3 regions of the Rhodobacter sp. CZR27 genome follow, and region 2 is predicted to be linked to each of the others. Evidence: riboswitches for the same ligand, from Rfam matches in the RefSeq annotation. Region 2 holds a riboswitch; each other region holds the start of a gene.
What was found. Region 2 has a riboswitch for cobalamin ahead of CK951_RS05680 (TonB-dependent siderophore receptor). Riboswitches for the same ligand answer to the same signal wherever they lie in the genome.
Positions count from the first base shown of each region.

Region 1: another riboswitch for cobalamin. It lies ahead of CK951_RS17325 (energy-coupling factor ABC transporter permease); the one in region 2 lies ahead of CK951_RS05680 (TonB-dependent siderophore receptor).
Region 3: another riboswitch for cobalamin. It lies ahead of CK951_RS13020 (hypothetical protein); the one in region 2 lies ahead of CK951_RS05680 (TonB-dependent siderophore receptor).

Region 1 is NZ_CP023549.1:240,561-246,655, reverse strand. Features, by position in the region: gene CK951_RS17335 (acetyl-CoA C-acyltransferase) at 1-482, opposite strand, end outside; gene CK951_RS17330 (cobyrinate a,c-diamide synthase) at 690-2,015, opposite strand; gene CK951_RS17325 (energy-coupling factor ABC transporter permease) at 2,150-2,827, opposite strand; cobalamin riboswitch at 2,875-3,084, opposite strand; gene CK951_RS17320 (hypothetical protein) at 3,347-3,697, shown strand; gene CK951_RS17315 (response regulator transcription factor) at 3,809-4,468, shown strand; gene CK951_RS17310 (HAMP domain-containing sensor histidine kinase) at 4,465-5,781, shown strand; gene CK951_RS17305 (diacylglycerol kinase) at 5,763-6,095, opposite strand, start outside.
Region 2 is NZ_CP023548.1:1,122,935-1,129,029, reverse strand. Features, by position in the region: gene CK951_RS05695 (ABC transporter ATP-binding protein) at 1-518, opposite strand, end outside; gene CK951_RS05690 (iron ABC transporter permease) at 515-1,504, opposite strand; gene CK951_RS05685 (ABC transporter substrate-binding protein) at 1,501-2,316, opposite strand; gene CK951_RS05680 (TonB-dependent siderophore receptor) at 2,348-4,258, opposite strand; cobalamin riboswitch at 4,391-4,589, opposite strand; gene CK951_RS05675 (GNAT family N-acetyltransferase) at 5,186-6,052, shown strand.
Region 3 is NZ_CP023548.1:2,667,512-2,673,606, forward strand. Features, by position in the region: gene CK951_RS13000 (Ppx/GppA family phosphatase) at 1-518, shown strand, start outside; gene CK951_RS13005 (GNAT family N-acetyltransferase) at 667-1,146, shown strand; gene CK951_RS13010 (molecular chaperone DjiA) at 1,178-1,861, shown strand; gene CK951_RS13015 (endonuclease/exonuclease/phosphatase family protein) at 1,861-2,880, shown strand; cobalamin riboswitch at 2,915-3,118, shown strand; gene CK951_RS13020 (hypothetical protein) at 3,205-3,591, shown strand; gene CK951_RS13025 (propanediol utilization protein) at 3,591-4,436, shown strand; gene cobD (threonine-phosphate decarboxylase CobD) at 4,448-5,410, shown strand; gene pqqE (pyrroloquinoline quinone biosynthesis protein PqqE) at 5,457-6,095, opposite strand, start outside.

The DNA.
Region 1 (6,095 bases), on a different replicon from region 2:
CCCATCGCGCGGCCCTTGTCATAGGCGTCCTCCAGCCCGTCGAGGAACATGTGGTCGAGCACCCGCCCGTGGCCGATGCGGTAGCCGCCGCGCGCCTTGTCGAGCAGGTAGGGCGCGTTCGACATGCTCTCCATGCCGCCCGCGACCACGATGTCGACGCTGCCGGCGCGGATCGCGTCATGGGCCAGCATCGTGGCCTTCATCCCGGAGCCGCAGACCTTGTTCAGCGTCGAGCAGGGCACGGCCTCGGGCAGGCCCGCGCCGATGGCCGCCTGCCGTGCCGGGGCCTGACCAAGGCCCGCGGGCAGCACGCAGCCCATCACCACCTCGTCCACCGCCTGCGGCACAAGGCCCGCACGGGTAAGCGCGGCCGAAATGGCGGCCGCGCCAAGATCCACCGCGCTCATCCCCTTCAGCGCCCCCTGGAACGCGCCCATCGGCGTCCGCGCCGCGCCCGCGATCACGATCGGTTCCGTTGTCATCAAGCCCTCCCCTTCCTGCTGACCGGGCGGAAGCCTAATGCAGCCGCGTGCCGCGACGAAACCGGAAAGGCGGCCCGCCGCCGCCGCGTGCCGTAACGTCCAGGCCGGTGCGAAGGGCCGCGGCATGCCGGAGCGCCGGCCTCCCGCGCTGTGGCCCGCATCCGGCGGGCGGGGCAGGGCCGCGATTCCCCGGCGTCGGCGGAAGACCTAGGCCGCCGGTTCCGGCGCGATCAGGTGAAAGAAGCTGCCGGTCACCGTGCCGCGGCGCGAGCCGGTTTCGGGCACCGTCTCGCCTTCCGCGTTGGTCACCCGGGCCAGCGGCTCGTCCGGCTGGGCGAGGATTGACGAATAGTGGAACTCGTGGCCGCGCAGTCGCGCGCCGGCGGCATGGCCCGGCACCGGAGCCAGCAGCTCGGCACAGCGGTAGCCGAGATGCAGCCGCCGCCGCTCGAAGCTGGTGACGAGGCCGAGCAGCCCGGTCATCGAATGCCGGACGCCGGCCGCATCCACCAGCGCCTCGCCCAGCACCATGTAGCCGCCGCATTCGCCGTGAACGGGCCCGGTTTCCGCGTGACGCCGAAGGCCCGCGCGGAACCGTGCCGCCGTGGCAAGCCGGCCGGCGTGCAGTTCGGGATAGCCGCCCGGCAGCCAGACCAGATCGGCCTCCGGCGGCGCCTCGTCGGCCAGCGGCGAGAAGGGCAGGATCTCGGCCCCGGCGCGGCGCCAGCCTTCCAGCAGATGCGGATAGGTGAAGGAAAAGGCCGCATCCGAGGCCAGGGCGATGCGCTGCGCGGGCGGCCCCGGCAGCGGTCCCGGCGCCGTCGTTGTCGTGGAGCGGGCCGCGGCACGGATCGCCGCAAGATCGGCGTGATCGCGCAGGAGCGCGGCAAAGCGCAGGATGGCGCCCTCGAGGTCGGGATGTTCGCCCGCCTGGACCAGTCCCAGGTGACGCTCGGGCAGCGCGAGGTCACGGCGGCGGGGCAGGGCGCCCAGCACCGGCAGGCCGAGCCGCTCCATCTCGCGCCGGATCATCACCTCGTGCCGCGCCGAGGCGATGTTGTTGAGGATCACGCCCGCGAAGGGCGGCGCGTCGGGATGGCGCGCGAAGCCGAGCGCGGTCGCCGCGGCCGATTGCGCCTGACCGGCCGCATCCAGCACCAGCACCACCGGCCAGCCGAAGCGGGCCGCGATCTCGGCCGCCGCGCCGCGCCCGGTGACACCCGGCGCCGAAGTGCCGTCATAAAGGCCCATCGAGCCCTCGGCGAGGGCCAGATCCGCGCCTGCCGCCTCGGCGGCCAGGCCCGCCAGAAGCGCCGGCGACATCGCCCAGCCGTCGAGGTTGAACGAGGGGCGTCCCGCCGCCACGCGATGGAAGGCGGGGTCGATGTAGTCGGGTCCGTTCTTGAAGGGCTGCACGCCCAGGCCTTCGTCTCGGAAGGCGCGCAGAAGCCCCAGCGTCACCGTAGTCTTGCCCGAGCCCGAGCCCGGAGCGCCGATCATCAGCCCCGGCGGCAGGGAGTGAGCTTCCAGCATCATGAAGTCTCCGTGCCGGGCCGAGGCAGGCGGGCCATCCGGTCGGTTGCGAGAAGGAGCGGCGGGGGTGGCGCGGGTCAATCCCCTGCGGGGAAGGGCGGGCGCGGCCCGGCGGCCGCGCCCGCGCCCCGGCGTCAGGCCGCCTGATGCAGGCGGGGCGTGAACAGGCCCGCCGGCATACGGCCGCGCGCAGCCTTGGCCGCCGCCAGCACCGCAAGGTCGGTCAGCGGCTCGATCAGGACGACCAGCATGTAGGCGCTGCCGAAGGTTGCGACCGAAGCCACGCTCGCGGCGCCGAAGCCCTGGCCGAGGAAGGCCCAGAAGGCGACCCAGGCCACCACGCCGCCCTGATAGGCGGTGGAAAGCGCCAGCGCCTGCCCGTAGTCGAGGTCCACATAGGGCCGGTGCGCCGGGATGATCCGGTCGGCCAGCGCCTTGACCGCGAAGAGCGGAACCAGAAGCGTCGTGATGTTCATGCCGAATTGCGGCAGGTCGAAGGGCGCGAAGAACAGCCCCTGCACGAGCAGGCCGGCGGTCAGGCCGAAGGCGGCCGGCGCCGCCCCGAGGATCAGGAACAGCGTCGAGCCGAGGATGAAGTGCACCTCGGACACGCCCACCGGGTAATGCGGCAGGATCTGGAAGAAGGTGAAGACGCAGGCCGCGGCGATGAGGCTGCGCACCGCGAGCGAGGCCAGGCCCTTCTCGCGGATGGTCTCGGCGGCAAGCTTCAGCGTGTAGCCTCCGGCCGTCACCGCGGTGGCATAGCCTACGGCGAGTTTTGCTCCGGTCACGAGACCGGGTTCGATATGCATGTGGTCCTCCTAGCCGTCATCCCCGACGGCGCATGGGGTGGGTCCGGTTGCCCGGCGAAAGCGACGGCAGGTCTCCTGACTCGCGGGTCACAGCCCTCCCCGAACCTTCCCGGCCATCGGCCAGTGGCGTCTTCGGAGGCGGCTCGCCGCTCACAGTTGCGGGGGCAGTCGCGGATTCGGGCTGTCACCCCCTCACCGCGTTCCCTTTTCATCCCTTGGCCTTGCGGCGGTCGGGAACCGTCAGGGCAGGGCGTGACAGATCGCGGCACCCGCGTCAACTTTCTGCATGTCGCGCGGCCGGAACCTGCCCCTCCTGTTGCGCAAGCACCCGCCCGGCGGGCGTTGCGCCGCGCGTCTGTCGCCGCCGCGCTTGCGCGGAGCGGTGGTGCGCCATCATCCCGCCTGCTGCATAGCGGGACTGCAGCCGCGCGCATGGACAGTGCTGCGCCGCAGCATTAGGTCCTTGCCGACACATGATCCGGCCGATCCGGCCGCCTCCCGTTCTGGACAGGTCCCGATATGAAAACGATTCTCTCCCTATCCCTCGCCGCGCTGACACTGGCCGCCGCCGCCTCGGCCGAAGAGGTCACGCTGACCGCGCCGCTGCAGGCGGGCAGCCTGCACACCGGCGCGCTCGACATGGCGGCCTATCGCACCGATCTGGCCGATGGCGGGATCGAGGTGACCGCGGCCTTCCGCGCCCGCTCGCCCTCGGCCGAGCCGCAGGTGGTGAAGATGCGGCTCGAGGATCGGGACTCCGTCCACTTCTCGCTGCCGTTCGAACAGCGCACCATCTACACCTTCGCCCGCACGGGCGGGACGGTGCGGATCTCGGCCGAGGCGCTGCCGATCACGCTGGCCTCGAAGTGAAAGCCGGCGCCCGGGCGCCCACGGGTCCCGGGCCGCGCGCCCCGCGCTTGACGCCTGCCCCCGCCGCACCGCATGGAAGATGCGGGCAGGGCAAGGGCCGGCGGAGATCCGATGCGCATCCTACTGGTAGAGGACGACGCGGGGCTGGGCGGGGCGATCCGCGACCAGCTTGCGGCCGAGGGCCATGCGGCCGATCTCGTGGCCTCGGTCGAGGATGCGCTTGCCTCGGTCGAGACGGCCAGCTTCGATCTCGTGCTGCTTGACCTGACCCTGCCCGACGGCAGCGGCATCGACTTCCTGCGCCGGCTCCGGGCGCGCGGGCTGGGGATGCCGGTGATCATCCTGACCGCGCGCGACCGCATTACCGAGCGGATCGAGGGCCTGAACGCCGGCGCCGACGACTACATGGTCAAGCCGTTCGACCTGTCCGAACTGTCGGCGCGCATCGGTGCCGTGGCTCGGCGCTATGCCGGCAACCCCAATCCGAGGCTGATGATCGGCCCGCTCGAGGTCGATGTCGCCGGGCGCAGCATCGAGGGACCCGATGGCCCGGTCGTCCTCAGCCATCGGGAATGGGCGATCCTGGACGCCCTGCTGCACCGGCCGAACTCGATCGTGTCCAAGGCGCAGCTCGAGGAGACGCTCTACAACTTCGATGCCGAGGTCGAGAGCAACACGATCGAGGTCTATGTCAGCCGGCTGCGCAAGAAGCTGGGCCGCGACCGGATCGAGACGCAGCGCGGGCTGGGCTACCGGCTGGTGCGGCGATGAGGCGGGCGCGCAGCCTGCGCCGCGACCTCGCGCTCAGCCTTTCGGCCGGCATCGTGCTGCTCTGGACGGCGGCGACGCTGCTGGCGATCCACTACATGCGCGAGGAACTGGACGAGCTGTTCGACAGTGCGCTGCAGGAGACGGCCGAGCGGCTGCTGCCGCTGGCGGTGGCCGGCGACCGTCTGGCCAGCGCGGTGGAGCCCGAGCCGGTCGCGCGCGCGGGTGATCACGAGGAAGGCCTGACCTTCGTCATCCGCGACGCCTCCGGCACCACGGTGCTCTGGTCGCAGGGGGCCTCGGCCGTTACCTTCGCGGACCCCTTGCCGCCGGGGTTCCGGACCGGACCGGACCACCGGATCTATTCGGCCCAGGATGCCAGCGGCCAGTGGACGATCGAGATTGCGGAGCCGCTGGAGAACCGCCGCGAGGCGGTGGAGGAGACGCTGATCGCCTTCGTGGTGCCGCTCCTGCTGATCCTGCCCATCACCCTTGCGCTGGTGGCCTGGCGCACCCGCGTGGGTCTGGCCCGGTTGCGCGACCTCTCGCGCGAGGTGCAGGGGCGGGACGAGACCGACCTGCGCCCGCTCGGCACAAGGTCGCTCCAGGTCGAGTTGCTGCCGATCCGGGACGCCGTGGATCGCCTGATGGCGCGCCTTGGCCGCGCCCTCGATGCCGAACGCAGCTTCACCGCCAATGCGGCGCACGAGTTGCGCACGCCCGTCGCAGCCGCCCTTGCCCAGACCCAGCGGCTGGTGGCCGAGGCGCCCGAGTCGCTTCGGCCCCGGGCCGAGGGGCTGGAGGCCGAACTTAAGCGTCTGGCGCGGCTTTCCGAAAAGCTGCTGCAGCTCTCCCGCGCCGAGGGGGCGGGGGTGCTGGCGCCCGAGGCGAGGGATCTTGCCCCCCTGCTCCACATGGTGGTCGAGGACTTCCGCCACGCACCCGAGGGGTGGCGGATCCGCCTCGAGGCAGGCCCGCTCGTCTCGCATCTCGATCCGGACGCCTTCGCGATCCTCGCGCGCAACCTGATCGAGAATGCTCTGGCCCATGGCGACGGGCCGGTGGAGGTGACGCTGGGTCCCGACGGCCTTGCCGTCACCAACGACTGCCGCCCGATCCCGGCCGGGATTCTGTCACGGCTGGCGACCCGGTTCGAGCGCGGCCGGACCCACGGCAAGGGGTCCGGGCTGGGCCTTGCCATCGCCAGCGGCATCGTGAACGGCGCGGGCTGGCAGCTGCGCCTTGCCTCGCCCGTTCCGGGGCGCGACGGGGGATTTCAGGCGCGGGCCGTTCCGCCTCAGGACAGCACGGCATAGCCGAGGAAGACCAGGTTCGCCGCGATCAGGCAGAGCACGGCCAGCGAGCCCAGGTCCTTGGCATCCCGCGCGAATTCGGCCCAGCCGGGCGACAGATGATCGACGATCACCTCGATCGCGGTGTTCAGCGCCTCGACCGCGACGAGCATCAGGAAGAGGAGCACGGCCACGACGATCTCGCCCGGCCCGGCGCGGGTGCCGAGCAGCAGGGCCAGCCCGGCAGCCCCGGCGAGACCCTCGTGGCGGAAAGCGGTTTCGTGCGACAGCCGGCGCAGCCCGCCGAACGAGTGGCTGGCCGCCGCCAGCAGATGCGC
Region 2 (6,095 bases):
ACCTGCATGGCGCGGATCTGGCTTTCCGGGTCCAGCCCCGCCACCGGCTCGTCGGCCAGAAGCAGCGGCGTCTCCTGCGCCAGCGCCCGGGCAATCAGCACCCGCGCCTGCTCGCCTCCAGACAGGGCGGTGGCGATGCGGGCGCGATAGCCGGCAAGGCCCATCCGCGCCAGCGCATGGGCCACCGCCTCGTGATCGCGCGGCCCGGGTCGGCGGCCGAGATGCGGCACCCGGCCGAGGGTCACCAGCGTCTCGACATCCACCGGCCAGGCGATCTCGCGCGCCTGCGGCAGGAAGGCCGCGGCCCGTGCCCGGTCACGCGGCGGCAGCGCGGCAAGACTGCTCTGCCCGGAATGCGGCAGCAGCCCAATCGCCGCCCGCAGAAGCGTGGTCTTGCCGGCACCGTTCGGCCCGATCAGGCCGACGAACTCGCCCGGCTCCACCCGGAGCGTCACATGATCGACCACCGGGCATTCGCCCCGCAGCACGGTCAGGTCGGTCAGCGCAAGCAGGCTCATGCCTCGAGCCTCCGCATCCGCCAGATCAGGTGCAGGAAGAAGGGAGAGCCGACGATCGCCGTCAGCACCCCGAGCTTCAGGTCGCGGTCCGGCGCGATCACCCGCACCGCGATGTCGGCGGCCAGCAGCATCGCGGCCCCCCCCAGCGCCGAAGCGAGCAACAGGCGCGAGGGCCGCGCGCCGACCAGCGGCCGCAGGATGTGCGGCACCACGAGGCCCACGAAGCCGACGGTTCCCGCCACGGCGACGGCCGCGCCCACCGACATCGCCGTGCCGAGGATCAGCACCAGCCGGAGACGGCTCATCCGAACGCCCAGCGCCTCGGCCGCATCCTCGCCCAGCGTCAGCGCGTCAAGGCCGCGGCCCAGCGTCAGCAGAAGCGCCATGCCGGCGATGACGAAGGGCGCGGCCAGCGCGACATGGGTCATCGACCGGTCGGCCAGAGAGCCCATCATCCAGAACACGATCTCCATCGCGGCGAAGGGGTTGGGCGACAGGTTCAGGACCAGCGCCACCCCCGCCGCCGCCAGCGCCGAGATCGCGACGCCGGCAAGGATCAGCGCCAGCGCCCCGCCGCGGGGCCCCGCAAGCCCGAGGATCAGCAGCACCGAAAGCCCCGCCCCCGCCAGCGCGGCCACCGGCAGCGCCAGCGTGAACGCAGCAGCAAGCCCGGTCTGCAACGCGATCACCGCCCCGAGTGCTGCCGATGAAGAAACGCCGACAAGTCCCGGCTCCGCCAGCGGATTTCGCAGATAGCCCTGCATCGCGGCGCCCGACAGCCCGAGGACCGCGCCAACCATCAGCCCCAGCAGCGCCCGCGGCAGACGGATCTCGCGCATCACCAGAACCACCGCCTCGCCCTGCCCGGTGACAAGCGCCGAGAGCGAATCCGCAAGGCCGAGCGCCGCCGGCCCCACCAGCAGCGATGCCGCGAAGAGCAGCACCACGAGCCCTGAAAGGGCTACGAGAAGCACGGGATATCTCACCGTGCGCCATCCAGCATGGTCAGGCGCAGGGCCGCCAGCGCCTCGCGCGCCTCGGCCATGCCGCGCACCGCGCGCAGCACATGGGGCGTGCCGCAGATCCAGTCTGCATCCGTCACCTCGGCAGAGCCGGCCCGGTCCTGGACGGCCTTCAGCGCCGGATGGACAAGGATCTCCTCGGCCCGCGAGGCGCCGGGATAGGGCGTCGAGGTCACGATCACCTCAGGCTGCGCCATCACCAGCCGCTCGAGCGGCAGGTTGCCGCCGCCATCCAGGCCAAGCTCGGCCGCGATGTTGGAGAACCCCGTGTGCCGCAGGACCGAGTCGGCCAGCGTGCCCGAGCCGGTGGTGTAGCCCGAAGGATAATACATCGCGGCGCGCGCCGGCGGCGCCTCGATCCTCAGCCGGTCGAGGCCGGCCTCGAACTCGGCGGCCAGTTCCTCGGCCTCGGCCTCGCGGCCGAGCGCCCGGCCCACTATGCGCAGGTGGCCCGCCACGTCGTCGAGCGTCGTCGCCGGCGGCAGCTCGATTACCTCGACGCCGAGCCGGCGCAGCAGATCGACACTGGCCCGCGCGGTGAAGGTGCCGGCCAGCACGAGATCCGGCCGCATCAGGAACACCTGCTCGGCCTGACCCATGTTGGCGGGATAGGCCCGGGCCTCCTCGACCATGGCCGAGGTCTGCGGCTCTGAGGCGAGATGCGAGACCGAGACCAGCTGGCCGGGCGCCGCCAGCATCATCGCCAGCTGGTCGGTGCAGAGGTTGACGGACACGACCCGCCGCGGCGCCTCGGCCACGGCGGCTGAGGCAACCATCGACAGGGCCGAGACTACCGCGAGAACGGCCTTAAAAGCTCTTTCGCAAGCCGACATAGAACGCCCTGCCCGATGTGCCGAAGCCCTTGACTACCTGATAGTCCTCGTCGAGCAGGTTGTCAGCCCGCAGGTAGACCTGCGCGTCCTGCCCGAGATCAAACTCGACCGTCGCCTCGACGGTCTCGTAGTCGGGCATGGCGATCAGGCTGTTCGCGCGCTCATCGTATAGATTGCGAACGGCGTGGAGCGCAATGCCGGCATCAAGCCGGTCCGTCAAGTCAGCATCCAGACCAAGCCGCAGATCGGTTTCCGGAACGCGCGGAAGTGCCTCGCCGTCCGGATCGCTGGTACGGGTATAGGTCACTACCCCACTCAGTTGCAGACGATCATTCAGCGGAACCGAACCCGACAGCGCAATCCCTGAGGAGCGCGAGGTGCCGTCGGCGGTTTGATATTCGCCGGTATAGGCTGGAAAGGTGGTGAGCGTAACGAACTTGATCAGATCCTCGACTTGCTGGTGGAACAGCGTAGCCTTGACCTCGGCGCCGTTGCCGAAGGTCTTCTCCAGACCGAGATCCACAGACCTGCTACGCTCTGGTCCGAGGTCCTCGTTTCCATATTGCGTGGAGTAGAGCTGATAGAGCGAGGGCGCCACGAAGCCGGACCCGGCCGAGGCGCGCAGCAGCAACGTATCATCCAGGCGCCAGGCAGCGGCGAGGCGGGCGGTGGTGTGGCCGCCAAAGTCGGAATAGTCGTCGTGGCGCGCGGCCAGCGTGACATCCAGTGCCGGCGTCAGTGCCAGCGTCGCCTCTCCGAACAGGCCGTCTATCTCACGTTCCCCGCTGTCCGTGCCTGGCAGGGTCCACTGGTCTGAGGTGGCACTGAAGAGATCCTCGCGCGCATGTGTGGCGCCGAACCCCAGCGTCAAACTGTCGGTCGGCAGATAGCTCGCGCGGTAGTCCATCACCGTACGCGTCCCGTCATAGGACCATTCGTAGGGGGAGGGATCGGGACCGAAGAAGTTGCGTTCCGTGCCTTCCGTCGTCCGTTCGTTCTCGAACCGGTAGATCGAGAGGGTTTGTGTCAGCTGGTCACCGGTCAGTGTGGCGAAGATCCGCCCACCGCGGGTGTGCAGCAGGGAATGATCGTCGTCGGGGGTGACGCCATCATGGAAATCGCCATCGACTTCGCAACACTCATCGATCTGCGAGTCGGCGTGCTGATAGAAGCCCGAAGCCCCGACGCTCAACACGTCGGTTACGTCATACGAAGCGGAAAAGGACAGCCGCTCGGAATCGAACCCGTCGTCTTCGCGGTTTCCGGCGCTGTCGTCACCGGCCGAAAAGCCTTCGCTATGTACGCGTGAAGCGGTGACCGAGACTTCATGCCGGTCGCCCCGCGACGAAAGGGTGTAGGACCCGGACAGGGTCTCATAGCTGCCCGCCTCCAGGGCGACCGATTGGGAGATGCCTTCCTGTTCAGGTCGTTTGGTCGTGACGCTGATGACACCCGCAACCGCCGTGCTGCCATACTGGGCCGATTGTGACCCACCCAGCACCTCGACCCGCGACACGTCCGCCGTGCCGAGCGTGCCGAAATCGAACTGGCTCTGTGTCTGAGCCGGGTCCGAGACGTCGATGCCATCGACGAGCACCTTGATGTAGGCGCCGGGCAGGCCGCGCAAGCGAAGCGACGCAGAAGATCCGATTGGCCCGGTGTCCGAATAAGACAGCGTAGGAAGCGTCGCAAGCGCCCGGCCCAGGGGCATCGCGCCGCTCTGCTTCAGGTCCTCGGCCGAAAGTGTCTCGACCGAGGCGCCCGTCCGCGAGGCCTCGATCGGCGCGATGTTGGCCGAGACCACGATCTCGTCCAGTGCGATGTCCTGTGCCTGCAGCGGCATGGCGGCCAGCAGCGCCAGAAGGGATACGGCTGTGGTCTTCATCTTTCCCTCTCCGTCCGGGTGGCGACCCGGAGTTCGTCCCTGGATGTCCTTGGAAAGGGATCGCCCCTCCGCCGACGGTGAAAGCGTCACCTGAAGCGGATGGCCCGCCTCCCTCGGCGCGCCCCGCGCCACGGGATGGGTGAACTCTTCGGCAGGTCTCCTGACTCACGGGTCACCGCTCGGACCGGCCTTCCCGGGATGACCCAGTGGCATGATCGGCCGTCGCTCGCCGCCTACAGTTGCGGGGGCAGCCGCGGACTTGGCCGTGTGGCCGGACCGCGTTCCCTTTTCATCCGGTCATTGCGCCGGAACCGAAGCGCCTTCTCAATAGGACAAGCATCGCCCCTGTCAAGTGGCCGCTGCAAGCTGGCTTGCCACGCGTCAATCGGCGCAGGGGCGAGAGGTCCGCGACCCGTCGCGACAACCGGAGGCCCAAAGCCGCCCCATGCGCGGCGCCCGGCGCCTGGCGGAGCAGCCGGCCACCTCGGTCGGCACGGCCGAGGGCGGGCGGCAGAGGCCGCGGGCCAAGGCGGGCGACTCGACCGTGGGTTTAGGCCCCTGGCGTGGACTGTCGCGCGAGGCGCCGCGCGCCGGGCGCGCGCCGCAACCACCCCCGGTTGCGCTGCTCAACCCAAGGTTTCGGGTATGCCGTCAAAGCCGGCCTTTTACAGTGATTTGAGGGGCAGTTCCTGTTGTCGGGCGTTTCGCTGTTATGGTATTCGATGCACAGGCACTTTCATTGAAGTATTTGGTCGGGAACGGTACATGGATCTCAGCGTCCTGAAGTCACGCAACGCCAGACTTGTAACCAGTGCAGCCCTCTCTTCCGACGATCCGGCTTCGGCACCCCCGTCGCGGTGCAGTGAGCCCGGAACGAACCTCCTCAATCCGACAATCTTTCACGAATCCTGGTGGCTTGATGCCGCGGTGCCGGGACAGTGGAGCGAGGCGACCGTCAGCGCGGGCGGCAAGCTTTTGGGACGCTTCCCTTACCTGATCTCGAAGCGCGCCTTCGGCCTGACCACCTGCGAGATGCCGGACTTCGTGCATTTCCTGGGGCCGGCGGTCGACGAGGGCAGCGGCGCCCCCTGCAACCGGGCGCTGAAGCACGCGCAGATCGTGCGCGAGCTTTACGAACAGATCCCGAGTGTCGACAACTTCTACCAGCGGATGCACCGGGGCATCACCGACGTGATGGTCTTCGCCGAGGCGGGGCTGCACACCCTGGTGAACTTCACCTTCGAGATCGCCCCCGCCCCGGAACAGCGGATCTGGAGCGAGATGCGCGACAAGACGCGCAACATCATCCGGCGCGCGCAGGAGCGCTATACTGCCTCGGACCGGATCAGCCCCGCGGAATTCGCGGCCTTCTACGAGGCCAACATCGAGAAGGCCGGTCACGACTCCTACTACGACGCCGAGGGCATCACGAGGATCTGCACCGCGGCGGTGGATCGGGGGCGTGGACGGATCCTCTGCGCCCGGGCCGCGGACGGGTCGATCTCGGCCGCGATCTTCTGTGCCTGGGATGCGACGACCTGCTACTACCTGCTCAGCACGCGCGACAGGGGGCAGGATCATGGGGCAACCGCCCTGCTGATCTGGGAGGCGATCCGTCATGCCTCCGGCATGGGGCTCATCTTCGACTTCGACGGGCTCTACACCCGCGGGAACCGGGTGTTCTTCACCGGCTTCGGCGGCGTCACCCGGCCGCGCTACGTGGTGTGCCGCAATACGCTGCCTTACCGGCTGGTGGACCGGCTCGGACGGACGCTCGGCAGATTCCGCCGCTGACCGGCCCGCAAGGGGAAGGGGGCGGCCCTTGCGGCCGCCCCGA
Region 3 (6,095 bases), 1.5 Mb from region 2:
GGGTGCCCGGCTTCGGCAAGAAACTCTACCAGTTCCTGCTGCCGCTGTTCAGGAACGCCCCGCCCGAGCGGCAGCGGCTGATCCGCGCGGCCTGCCTGCTGCATGACACGACGTGGCGCGCCCATCCCGACTATAGGGCCGAGATGTGCTTTGACAACGCCACGCGGGCGAACCTCGGCGGGCTGGACCACCCCGGGCGGGTGTTCCTCGGGCTGGCGCTGCTGCACCGCTACAAGAACTCGCGCGCCGGTTCTCGGCTGGAACCGCTGTTCCGGCTGCTGACCGAGGATCAGATGCTCGAGGCCGAAGTGCTGGGCAAGGCGATGCGCTTCGGGTCGATGTTCAGCATCGAGGATCCCAGCGCGGCCGGCAGCCTCAAGTTCATGCCGAAGAAGAAGGTGCTGGAACTGTCCCTGACGCCCGAGGGCGCGGGACTTTATGGCGAGGTGGCACAGGCGCGCTTCAAGTCGCTCGCCAATGCGCTGCACGCGACGCCGGTGGTCCGGACAGCGACGTGATGCCGTCGGGTCGCACCGTGCCGTCCATGCCGGAACCAGAGCCCCGCCCGGGTCCGGCTCCGACGCCTCCGCTGGCCGCGCGTCGCCGGTCGTCCGGGCACCGGCGCCCCACCCGGCTTCCGATCCCTGCCCGAGAGTGCCTTCCCGAATGATCCGTCAAGCCACCGAAGCCGACGCCCCCGCCCTGCTGGCGATCTGGAATCCGATCATCCGCGACACGCTGGTGACCTTCAACTCGGCCGAGAAGACCGTGGGTGAGCTTTGCGCGATGATCGCCGAGCGTCCGGCCTTCCTCGTGGCGCAGGACGAGGGCGGTGCGCCACTGGGCTTTGCGACCTATTCCCAGTTTCGCGGCGGCATCGGATACCGCCACACGATGGAGCACACGATCATCCTCGGGCCTGCGGCACGGGGTCGCGGCGTCGGGCGCACGCTGATGGTCGCGCTCGAGGCGCATGCCCGGGCAGGCGGAGCGCACTCGCTGTTCGCGGGCGTCAGCGCGGCCAATCCCGAAGGCCGCGCCTTCCACGCGGCGCTCGGCTACGTCGAGACGGCCATCCTGCCGCAGGTGGGTTTCAAGTTCGGCCGGTGGCTCGACCTCGTCCTGATGCAGAAATTCCTCTCCTGACAGTCCCCGGCGGGGCGGCTATGCTCCGCCCATGTCGATCTGGACCCGCATCACCGCCGCCGTCTCGGCCCTTGCCTCCGGCGAGGGGCTCTGGGGCGTGCTCGACCGGCTGCGCACCCCGCCCGAGCGGTCGGTGGCCTTCACCATCGCCGTGATCGCGCTGGGGGCGAAGATGGCCAAGGCCGACGGGCAGGTCACGCGCAACGAGGTGGCGGCCTTCCGCCAGATCTTCGCCATCCCGCCGGCCGAGGAGGCGAACGCGGCCCGCGTCTTCAACCTTGCCCGTCAGGACGTGGCCGGCTTCGACGCCTATGCCCGCAAGATCAAGGCGATGTTCCGCGACGACGACCGCATCCTCGTGGACCTGCTGGAAGGGCTGTTCCACGTCTCGGTCGCCGACGGCAGGTATCACCCGCGCGAGGATCTGTTCCTCGCCGAGGTTGCCCGGATCTTCGGGCTGGGCGACCGCTGCTTCCGGGCGCTGCGCGCACGCTTCGTGCCCGACGTGCCGCGCGATCCCTATGACGTTCTGGGCGTCGAGCCCGACGCGCCGATCGAGGACATCCGTCTGGCGTGGAAGCAGGCGGTGCGTGACTGCCACCCCGACCGGATGATCGCCCGCGGCGTGCCGGAAGAGGCGGTGAAGCTTGCCGAGCGACGGCTGATCGACATCAACCGCGCCTGGGAGGAGATCAGCGCCCGGCAGGCCGCCTGATGGCCGCGCCCCTGCGCATCGCCACCTACAACGTCGAGTGGTTCAACTCGCTTTTCGACGACCGCGGCCGGCTCCTGCCCGACAACGAGCTTTCCGGCCGCTTCGAGGTCACGCGGCGCAACCAGATCGAGTCGCTCGGCATCGTGTTCAGCGCGCTCGATGCCGATGCGATCATGGTGATCGAAGCGCCGAACCAGGGCTCGCGCCGCTCGACGGTGAAGGCGCTCGAGACCTTCGCGCGCACCTTCGAGCTGAAGGCCTCGCGCGTGGCGATGGGATTTGCGAACCCGACCGAGCAGGAGATCGCGCTGCTCTACAATCCCGACCGGATCGAGGCGCGCCACGATCCGCAGGAAAGCGCCAAGGCGCCGCGGTTCGACGAGGTGTTCCGCTTCGACATCGACGTGGACGCGGCCCCCGAGGCGATCCGGTTCTCGAAGCCGCCGCTGGAGCTGGCGGTTCGCGCGGACGGCCATGCGCTGCGGCTGATCGGCGTCCACGTCAAGTCGAAGGCACCGCGCAACAGCCGCACGCCCGCCGAGACCGTCCGCATCGCGATCGAGAACCGCCGCCAGCAGCTGGCGGAATGCGTCTGGCTGCGCCGCCGGGTGGCTGCCCATCTTGCCCACGGCCAGAGCCTGATCGTGATGGGCGACTTCAACGACGGCCCCGGGCTGGACGAATACGAGCAGTTGTTCGGCCACTCGGGGATCGAGATCGTGATGGGTCTGGATGACGAGCCGAAGTCGCGCCTGCACGAGCCGCATGCCCGGATGGCGCTGACGCAGAAGGTGGGGATCTCGCCGAGTTCGGCCCGGTTCTGGCTGGCGCCGCAGCAGCAGTTCTTCGAGGCGCTGCTCGACTTCATCATGGTCTCGCCCGATCTGGCGGCCAGGAACCCGCGCTGGCGCATCTGGCACCCGCTGAACGACCCCAACTGCCTGAAGATCCCCGAGCTGCAGGAGGCCCTGCTGGCGGCGTCGGATCATTTCCCGGTCACGCTCGACATCGAGCTGTGACCCGCCGCGGGGCCTTGCGCGCCCGGCGGGAAAGGCGGATGCTGCGCGGGACGGTCCCGGGGTTTTCCCCCGGGCGAAGAGGGAATGCGGTGCGGGCTCGGCCCAACTCCGCGACTGCCCCCGCAACTGTAGGCGGCGAGCGCGCCCCATGATGCCCACTGGCCTCGGACAGGCCGGGAAGGGCGGGGCAAGCGAAGACCCGCGAGTCAGGAGACCTGCCGTCGGAAGAGCTGTGGAAACCGGGCGGGGTGTCCCGGGCGCAGGGTGCAGGCGTTCCGGTGCCTTCCCCCTTCGCCTGCCCGTCCAGAAGGCGCGGAGGGCGCAATGATCGTGACGCGGAACGGCCGGACCTACAGCTCGACGCTGTGCCGGCACCTGAACCAGCCCTGCAGGCAGGGGCTTGCCATGATGGAACATCTGGCACAATCGGTCGGACAGGCAGGCGGCGCGATCCAGCCCGGGTTCGAGATGCAGGGCTGCGTCCGGCTCGAGGGCTGCAGCCGGCCCTGCACCGCCCTGTTCCGGGTCACCTCGGCCGAGCTTCATCTGTTCTGCGATCTCGAACCCTCGGACTGGTCGCCGGATCTGCTGCGGCTGGCCGACCTGCTGACCGGGACCGGCAAGGCCGGCTGGCCCGCCCGCCCCATGGCCGAGCCCGCGGCGCTGGTCGTCGCCTCGGCCGCCGAGGCGCCGGGGCTGGCGCTGCACTGATGCCCGAGACGACCGGCGGGATCGCGACCTGCGACGCAGGCCACCGGCAGGTTCGGGTAGCGGGCCACCTGGGAGAGTTCCTGCAGGGCCGGCTCGGCCCGGCGGGGCCGCTGGCCCTGATCACCCTGCCCTGCCCGCCGCTGGCGGCCGAGGCGGTGCGACAGCCCGGCCGGCTCGCGCTGCACCAGCCGGCCGCGCGGGTGCTGTCGCTTCCCCTGCTGCGCCGGCTGCTGGTCTCGGCCGGTGCCGCGCCGACCGGGCGCTTCCGGCTGACGCTTGGGCTGCCTCCGGGCGGGGGCGCCGGGGCCTCGACCGCCGCGAGGGTCGCCGTGCTGCGGGCGGCGGGGATCGGCGATCCCGCCACCCTCGCCCGGGCCTGCCTCGCCTCCGAAGGCGCCAGCGATCCGCTGATGTTCGACCGGCCCGAGCGCCTGCTATGGGCCTCGCGCGAGGGGCGGGTGCTTGCCACGCTGCCGCCGCTGCCGCGGATGGAGATCCTCGGCGGGTTTCTCGGCCCTGCGTGCCGCACCGACCCCACCGACCTGCGCTTTCCCGACGTCTCGGACCTTGTGGAACGCTGGCCGGGCGCGGACCTTCCGACGCTGGCGGGCCTCGCCTCGGCCGCCGCCGGGCGGTGCCTCGCGCTGCGCGGCCCGGCAGACGATCCCACGGCGGCGCTTGCCCAGCGGCTGGGCGCGACGGGCTGGGCCATCGGCCATACCGGCCCGGCCCGCGCCCTGATCTTCGCGCCGGGCACCGTGCCGATCCGCGCCGAAGAGACGTTGCAGGCAGCGGGCTTTTCCCGCATCACCCGTTTCCGGATCGGCGGGCCGTCCCTCGCCTGAGGAGACCTGCAATGCGCGATCACGGCGGCAATCTGGATGCGGCGGCGGCCCGGTTCGGCGGCCGGGTGGACGACTGGCTGGACCTATCGACCGGGATCAACCGCCGCCCCTATCCGATGCCTGCCCTGCCCCCGCGCGCGCTGACCGCGCTGCCCGATGCCGCGGCCCTTGCCGGGCTCGAGTCCGCCGCGCGCGCCGCCTATCGCACGCAGGCGCCGATGCTCTCCGTCGCGGGCGCGCAGGCGGCGATCCAGCTGGTGCCGCGGCTGGCGCCGCCCGGCCTCGCCCGTGTGCTGGCACCGACCTACAACGAACATGCGGCGAGCCTGCGCGCGGCGGGTTGGCGGGTCGAGGAGGTGGGGCATGCGGAGGCCCTCGCCGGAGCCCACCTCGCCGTGGTGGTGAACCCGAACAACCCCGACGGCCGGCAGCACAGCCCCGAAACCCTGCGCGCGTTGCTGCCCCTCGTGGGTCGCCTGCTGGTCGACGAAAGCTTCGGCGATCCGGTGCCGGAGCTGTCGCTGGCGCCCGAGGCGGGTGTTCCCGGCCTGCTGGTGCTGCGTTCGTTCGGCAAGTTCTACGGGCTGGCCGGGCTGCGCCTCGGCTTCGTGCTGGGCGCGGCAGAGGACATCGGTGCGCTGGCGTCCATGGCTGGCCCCTGGTCCGTGTCCGGACCGGCCATTGCCGCCGGCACGGCGGCGCTGGCGGATCGGGCGTGGGCCGAGGCCACCACCGCCCGCCTCGCGGCAGAGACGGAGCGGCTGGACAGACTTGCGCAACGCGCGGGCTGGTCTGTGGAAGGCGGCGCGCACCTCTTCCGGCTCTACTCCACACCCGATGCGGCCCAAGCGCAGGACCGCCTCGCCCGCGCCCGGATCTGGAGCCGGATCTTCCCGTGGTCGGACCTCCTGATCCGCCTGGGCCTGCCGGGAGAGGAGCCGGAGTGGCAGCGACTGGAAGCCGCGCTCGCCTGACGTGCCGCCCTTGGCGCCCCGAGACCGCCGACGAACCGCGCGGCTCTTACGCTTCCGGAGTGCCGCCCGAGAAGTTGCGATAGAGGAACCGCCCGGAGCCCGCCGCCGCCTCGCCATCCGCCAGCGCGAAGATCCGCGCGTGCAGCGGCGACTTCGCACAGGCGGGATCCGTCGCCGCCGCATCGCCTGCCAGTGCGAAGGCTTGGCAGCGACAGCCGCCGAAGTCCTCCTCGGCATGGATGCAGCTTCGGCAGGGCTCCTGCATCCAGGCCGTGCCGCGGTAGCGGTTCAGCGCCTCGGACCGGTGCCAGATCTCGGCCAGCGGCGCGTCGCGCACCGAATCGAAGCGCAGCCCGGTGATCGTCTCGGCCGCGTGGCAGGGCAGCACCTTGCCCGAGGGCGAGATGTTGAAGAACTGCCGCCCCCAGCCACCCATGCAGGTCTTCGGCCGCACGGCGTAATAGTCCGGGATCACGTAGTCGATCGACAGGACCCCCGCGAGCCGCTCGCGCGCCTCATCGACGATCCGCGTCGCCTCGTCGAGCTGCGCGACCGAGGGCATCAGCGCGGCCCGGTTCTTCAGCGCCCAGCCGTAATACTGCACATGCGCCACCTCGAGCCGCTGCGCCCCCATCGCGACGGCCATGTCGAGGATCGCGGGCAGTTCGTCCAGGTTCTGCCGGTG